Pseudolabrys taiwanensis: one gene and its partner. The main gene of each other region encodes a partner of the protein of the gene in region 2 in a complex. Links are inferred from orthologs where the notes say so. Each region holds a gene or a part of one and is shown on either strand. Other genes may lie near its edges. The genes, in order: tldD and DW352_RS25060.

Evidence for each region.
Region 1: the proteins of DW352_RS25060 (region 2) and tldD are in contact, whole or in part, in a solved structure (PDB 5NJ9), measured with the Escherichia coli proteins. The link is inferred for Pseudolabrys taiwanensis from one-to-one orthologs.

Annotation. Positions count from the first base shown.
Region 1 is NZ_CP031417.1:3,063,390-3,066,587, reverse strand. What follows is about bases 4-2,881. They hold tldD (metalloprotease TldD), read right to left. Parts: upstream 2,216-2,881; coding sequence 791-2,215; downstream 4-790. Other genes in these bases: DW352_RS14645 (multidrug efflux RND transporter permease subunit), read right to left, coding at 2,296-2,881; lepB (signal peptidase I), read right to left, coding at 15-794. In the rest of the region: more of DW352_RS14645, read right to left, coding at 2,882-3,198. UniProt on the Escherichia coli protein: Metalloprotease involved in CcdA degradation. Suppresses the inhibitory activity of the carbon storage regulator (CsrA).
Region 2 is NZ_CP031417.1:5,259,890-5,263,162, reverse strand. What follows is about bases 254-3,206. They hold DW352_RS25060 (TldD/PmbA family protein), read left to right. Parts: upstream 254-1,024; coding sequence 1,025-2,389; downstream 2,390-3,206. Other genes in these bases: DW352_RS25055 (3'(2'),5'-bisphosphate nucleotidase CysQ), read left to right, coding at 2,376-3,179; DW352_RS25065 (DUF6101 family protein), read right to left, coding at 254-761. Also shown: DW352_RS25070 (FAD-binding oxidoreductase), read right to left, coding at 1-96; more of DW352_RS25065, read right to left, coding at 198-253; DW352_RS25050 (DUF4170 domain-containing protein), read left to right, coding at 3,250-3,273.

The DNA of each region.
Region 1 (3,198 bases), 2.2 Mb from region 2 along the record:
GCCGCGCCCGTCCCTCAATGCACCGCGCTGAAGAAACGCGACAGGCGCAGGCCCGCGGGCCAAGTCCAGATCGGTTGATCCTTCATCCCGAGATCCCACGAGCCGACGATTGCGTCGACGCGGCCGACGAGATTGTCGACCGGCAGCATGCCGACGCCGCCCATGCGGACCGGCACGCGGCTGTCGGCCGAGTTGTCGCGGTTGTCGCCCATGACGAACAGGTGATCCGGCGGCACCACGGTCTCGGCCATGTTGTCGAGGGGATTGTCGTTGGTGAGCTTGAAGATCGTATGCGCGCGTCCGCCCGGCAGCGTCTCCGTGAAGCGCGCCGCGGCGATCTCGCTGCCGTCTTCGCGTTCCGATTGGCCATCGCCGTTCGGTGCGATGCCGACAGGCTCGCCGTTGATGAAGACCCGGCCGTCACGCAGGGCCACATGATCGCCCGGTAGGCCGATCACGCGCTTAACCCAGACCTGCGAGCGATCGCCCGGCCAGCGGAACACGACGACGTCGCCGCGTTGCGGCAGTGCGCCGAGGACGCGTTTGCCCTCCGGCAGCGTGATGAAGGATGGCAGCGACGCGGCGTTGTAGCCATAAGGATACTTGGTCGCGAGCAGTTCGTCGCCGATCTGCAAGGTCGGCTCCATCGAGCCGGACGGCACGTAGAACGGCTCGGCAATGGCGGTCTTCGCCGCCATCACCAGGAGCACGATCGCGACAATGTCGCCGATGCTTCGGAGCCAGCTTTGTGTGCGCGGCTTGTCCGCAGCGCTTTTTTGCTCGGTTGTCGTCATGATGCAGTCCCGCCGACGGTGATCTTGTCCATGCGCAGCGACGGCTGGCCGACGCCGACCGGTACGCCCTGGCCGTTCTTGCCGCAGGTTCCGATGCCGGGGTCGAGCGCGAAGTCATTGCCGATCATCGAAATGCGATGGAGATCGGTCGGTCCGTTGCCGATCAGCATGGCGCCCTTCACCGGCACCGTCACCTTGCCGTTCTCGATCTTGTACGCCTCGGTGCACTGGAAGACGTATTTGCCCGAGGTGATGTCGACCTGGCCGCCGCCGAAGTTCACGGCATAGAGGCCGTTCTTCACGGAAGCGATGATCTCCTCACGCGGCTTGTCGCCGCCGAGCATATACGTATTGGTCATGCGCGGCATCGGCACGTGCGCGTGGCTTTCGCGCCGGCCGTTGCCGGTCGGCTTCATGCCCATGAGGCGGGCGTTCTGCCGGTCCTGCATGTAGCCGACAAGAATGCCGTCCTCGATCAGTACGGTACGGTTGGTCGGCGTGCCCTCGTCGTCGATCGACAATGAACCGCGACGCGACTGCATGGTGCCGTCGTCGACCACGGTAACGCCCTTGGCGGCGACCTGCTTGCCCATCAGACCGGCGAAGGCCGAGGTCTTCTTGCGGTTGAAATCGCCCTCGAGCCCGTGACCCACGGCCTCGTGCAGCATCACACCGGGCCAGCCGGCGCCGAGGACGACGTCCATCTCGCCGGCGGGCGCGGGCACCGCATCGAGATTGACCAGCGCCTGCCGCACCGCCTCGTCGACCGCCGTCTGCCACGCGTGCGTGGCGATGAACTGGCCGTAACCTTCACGGCCGCCGAAACCGAACGAGCCGGTTTCTTGACGGTCGCCGTCGCCGGTCACCACTGAGACGTTGAGGCGCACCAGAGGACGAATGTCGCGGTAGATCTCGCCATCGGCACGCAGGATCTCGACCACCTGCCAGGTTGCGGCAATGCTGGCGGACACCTGCCGCACGCGCGGATCCTTGGCCCGCGCATAAGCGTCGATCTGCTCGAGCAGTTTGACCTTGGTTTCGAACGAGGGTTCGCCGAGCGGGTTCTCGTCGCCATAGAGCTTGCGGTTAGTGCGGCCGGGGGCGTCGGCGTAGGTGCCGGTGTGGCCGCTGTTGACCGCGCGCACCGCTTCCGCCGCGCGCGCGAGCGCCGCTTCCGACACGTCCGAAGCGTGGGCGTAGCCGACGGCCTCACCCTTTACCGCGCGCAGGCCAAAGCCTTGCGAGGTATCGTAGGTCGCCTGCTTCAGGCGCCCGTTGTCGAACACGAGGCCCTCGGATTGCTTGTATTCCAGGAACAGCTCGCCATCGTCGGCGCGCTCCAGCCCGCGTCCGATGAGCTGCCGCACTTTGGTCCGGTCGAGGCCGGCGCGGTCGATAAGCGAGGAAATGGCTGGATCCATGGGTAATCTCTCCGGGTAGTGCCCTGCGCAACTCAGATAGGCACTTTACGGCGATTTAGCGAGGGCCGGAACCCGGAGGCTCATTCGGCCGGTTGGGTCCCAAGCTGCTCCTCCGCCGCCCCATGCTCTCGCGGCCGACGGCGCGTCAGCCAGTGCGAGAACTGGTCGAGGTAGATGTAGATGACGGGCGTCGTGAACAACGTCAGCGCCTGGCTGACGATCAAGCCGCCGACCATGGCGTAGCCCAGCGGCTGGCGGATCTCCGAGCCGGTGCCGTGGCCGAGCATCAGCGGCACGCCGCCCAGCAACGCGGCCATCGTCGTCATCATGATCGGCCGGAAGCGGAGCAGCGCGGCCCGCCGGATCGCTTCCACCGGCGACAGCTTGTCGTCGCGCTCCGCCACGATGGCGAAGTCGACCAGCATGATGCCGTTCTTCTTTACGATGCCGATCAGCAGGATGATGCCGATCAGGGCGATAAGGCTGAAATCGAAGTGAAACAGCATCAGCATCATCAGTGCGCCGACTCCCGCCGACGGCAAGGTCGAGAGAATCGTGATTGGGTGGATGTAGCTTTCGTACAGGACGCCGAGGATCAGATAGACCACGATCAGGGCGGCGATGATCAGCATCGGCACAGTGGACAGCGAATCCTGGAAGGCTTGCGCGTTGCCTTGGAAGGTCGTGTTGATCGTCGCCGGCGGATTGAGTTCGGCCATGGCGCGGCCGATCGCCTCCGTCGCCTGCCCGAGGGCGGCACCCTGCGCGAGGTTGAAGCTGATCGTGATGGCCGGGAACTGGCCTTGGTGGCTGATCGAGAGCGGCTGGATCGGACGCGTTGTCCACTTAGCGATCGCCGACAACGGCACTTCGCCGCCGGTGGTGGGCGAGCGAAGGAATATCCGGTCGAGCGATGACGGGTCGCCTTGCAGCGCCGGCGTCACCTCCATGATGACGTAATAGCTCGAGAGCTGCGTGAAGTA
Region 2 (3,273 bases):
GTACGCGCTTCGCTCGGCTTCGCCACGATCGAGCGCGGCCTCACCCAGTTCCCTGGCTACGGCATCGAGAAAAGGCGCTGTGTTCTCCGCGGGCATGAACGGCTCGGCTGCTGTGACATCCTCCAGCAGCCATAAGCCGGTACGGCCCGACCGTCTTGATCGAGCGCGCCAGCGACTTGACGCTGAGCGCCAAAACGTCAGTTGCGCGCAATGATCTCGCGTTCGTCGCGATGCACCGGCGCTTCCGCGGTGAGCTTGCCGGGGACACGGCGCATCAGCATCGACGGCCGGCGCTTGCGCAGCGCGCTGCGGCGGCGGCGGCGCGGCTTGACCTTGGCGACGCGGACGCCGCCCACCCGCGCGAACGGCTCACGCAGTCCGTTACCGTCATCGACCAGCAGCGGCAGCCCAAGCACGCTGCCCCAGGTGCGCCATTCCGCCATGGCCTCGTCGGCCTCGCGCGTCACGAACAGCGGCAACATCAATCCCGGATCTTTGTGCATGAGCGCGACCATCACGAAGGCATCCGCCTCACGCTCGACCACGTGCAGGGCGATGCCGGTGAAGGCCGACAGCGGCATGTTGAGCGCCATCGGCACCCCGGACACCCGCCGGCGCACCACCACGCGCTCGCGATGAAGTTCTATATCGCGCACCCGCCCGTCCGCTGCGGCATCGCTCGCCGCGTAACGCACAGGTAGGGCGTACGGGTCGAGCCGCAGCCCCCGGCTCGACCCGGCGGGACATCCGCCACTTCGCATTTTGACGCCTCAAACTCTCCCGCGCCGGGCTTATGTGCCCAGTCGCACGAGGATCATCGCAGCAAGGCGTCCGAATTGGCTTAAAGTTCTCGGTTAACCGGCGGTAGCACCCCGCCCTTTGCCGGGCATGATTGACGGTGCGTTGCGAAGCATGATTGACGAGGTATTGCCGCGGTGGCGCGATTTGTCCCGAAATGAAAGGTTGAATTGTTCCGTTTCGGGCGCCATTTGGGGTAGATAACAAAAGGACAACGGCGCCCATCATGCTCGCACCCGCCTCATCTCTCTTCGATCAGAGCACCCTCCTCGAGCGGGCCGAAGCCCTTGTGAAGGCCGCCCGCGCGGCCGGCGCGGATGCCGCCGACGCGGTCGCCGTGCGCTCGCTGTCGCTCGGCGTCGAGATACGCGACGGCGCGGTGGAAGAATCCGAAAGCGCCGAGGGCGACGATCTCGGCCTGCGCGTGCTTGTCGGCCAGCGGCAGGCGGTCGTCTCCACCAACGACACGAGCACCAGCGGTTACGCGGAACTCGCGGCGCGCGCGGTGGCGATGGCGAAGGTCGCGCCGGAGGACAAATTCGCGGGCCTCGCCGATGAGAGCCTGCTGACCCACACTTTCCCCGATCTCGATCTGATCGACCGCGCGCTACCCACCGTCGGCGAACTTGAGAAGCTTGCGCGCGCGGCCGAAGAAGCCGGCCTCGCCGTCAACGGCGTGACCAAGTCGGGCGGCGCCTCGGCATCGGCCGGTATCGGCGGCATGGTGCTCGTCACGAGCCACGGCTTCCGCGGTTCGTACCTGGGCTCGAGCCACGGCATCTCGATGACCGCGATCGCCGGCGACGGCACCGGTATGGAGCGCGATTACGATTATTCGAGCGTGCGGCACGCCGCCGATCTCGACAGCCCCGAGAAGATCGGCCGCACCGCCGGCGAACGCGCCATTGCCCGGCTCAATCCGCGCAAGGTAACGACCCGCAAAGTGCCGGTCGTATTCGACAAGCGCGTCGCCTCATCGCTGGTCGGACATCTCGCCAGCGCCGTCAATGGTGCGTCCATCGCGCGCAAGGCGAGCTTCCTCAAGGACAAGATGGGCGCGAAGCTGTTCGCCGACGGCATCCGCATCATCGACGACCCGTTGCGCAAGCGCGGCCTGCGCTCGCATCCCTTCGACGGCGAAGGCGTCGCCGGCAAGAAGCTGGCGCTGATCGACGACGGCATCCTGCGCTCATGGATCCTCGATTGCGGCACGGCGCGCGAACTCGGCCTGACCACCACCGGTCACGCCAGCCGCGGCGTCTCCTCCGGCCCCTCCCCGAGCGCCAGCAATCTGCATCTCGAGGCGGGCAAGCTCAGCCCCGACGAACTGATCGCCGACATCAAGGACGGCTTCTACGTGACCGATCTGATCGGCATGGGCGCCAACATGGTGACCGGCGATTACAGCCGCGGTGCCTCCGGTTTCTGGATCGAAAACGGCAAGAAGACCTACGCGGTCAGCGAAGTGACGATCGCCGGACACCTGTTCGACATCTTCCGCTCGCTGACGCCCGCGAACGACCTCGAATTCCGTCAGGCCACCAATTCGCCGACCGTCCGGCTGGAAGGATTGACCGTTGCAGGCCAGTGATGCCCTCGCGCTGCGCGACCGACTGGCCGTCGTCATGCGCGAGGCGGGCGAACTCGCGCGCGTTACGGCGTCGCGCCCGTTCAAGCGCTGGACCAAGGGCCACGACAACTCGCCCGTGAGCGAGGGCGATATCGCGGTCAACACGCTCCTGCAGGAGCGGCTGCCGCCGCTCGCGCCCGGCGCCGGCTGGCTCTCCGAGGAAACCGAAGACGACCTCGCCGCGCGCAGCGCGTCGCTGGCGTGGATCGTCGACCCAATCGACGGCACGCGCGCGTACATTTCCGGCCGCACCGATTGGACGATCTCCGTGGCGCTGGTCGAGGAGGGCCGCCCGGCGGTCGCCGCGCTTTATGCTCCGGTTACGGAAGAGATGTTTCTGGCGGTGCGCGGCCAGGGCGCGACGCTCAACGGCGCGCCGATACACGCGCCGGACGGGTCCTCCCTCACCGGCGCCCGCCTCGCCGGCCCCAAACGCTATCTCGACCGGCTGGAAAGCCTGTCGCCGACCGTGCTGCCGCAACCCAAGGTGCACTCGCTGGCGCTGCGCCTGACGCGGGTGGCGCAAGGGCAGTTGGACGTCGCCTTCGCGTCCGGTGGAAGCCACGATTGGGACCTTGCGGCGGCCGATCTTTTGGTGCACGAAGCCGGTGGCGTGATGACCGATTTCGCCGGTCAGGCGCTACACTACAATCGTCCGCACGTGGTGCATGCAGCACTGATCGCCGCTGGTCCCGCCCGCCATGGCACGCTGATCGAGCTGGTACGCGACCGGGAAGCCGAGTTCGCGTAAGCTGCAGGTGTCACCGAAGGTTACTCGTCTGTCCACCTCGCTGCCGGGGCTAGCTTATAATAGGTCGACCATGTCCGAACCCGGAAACCACAAG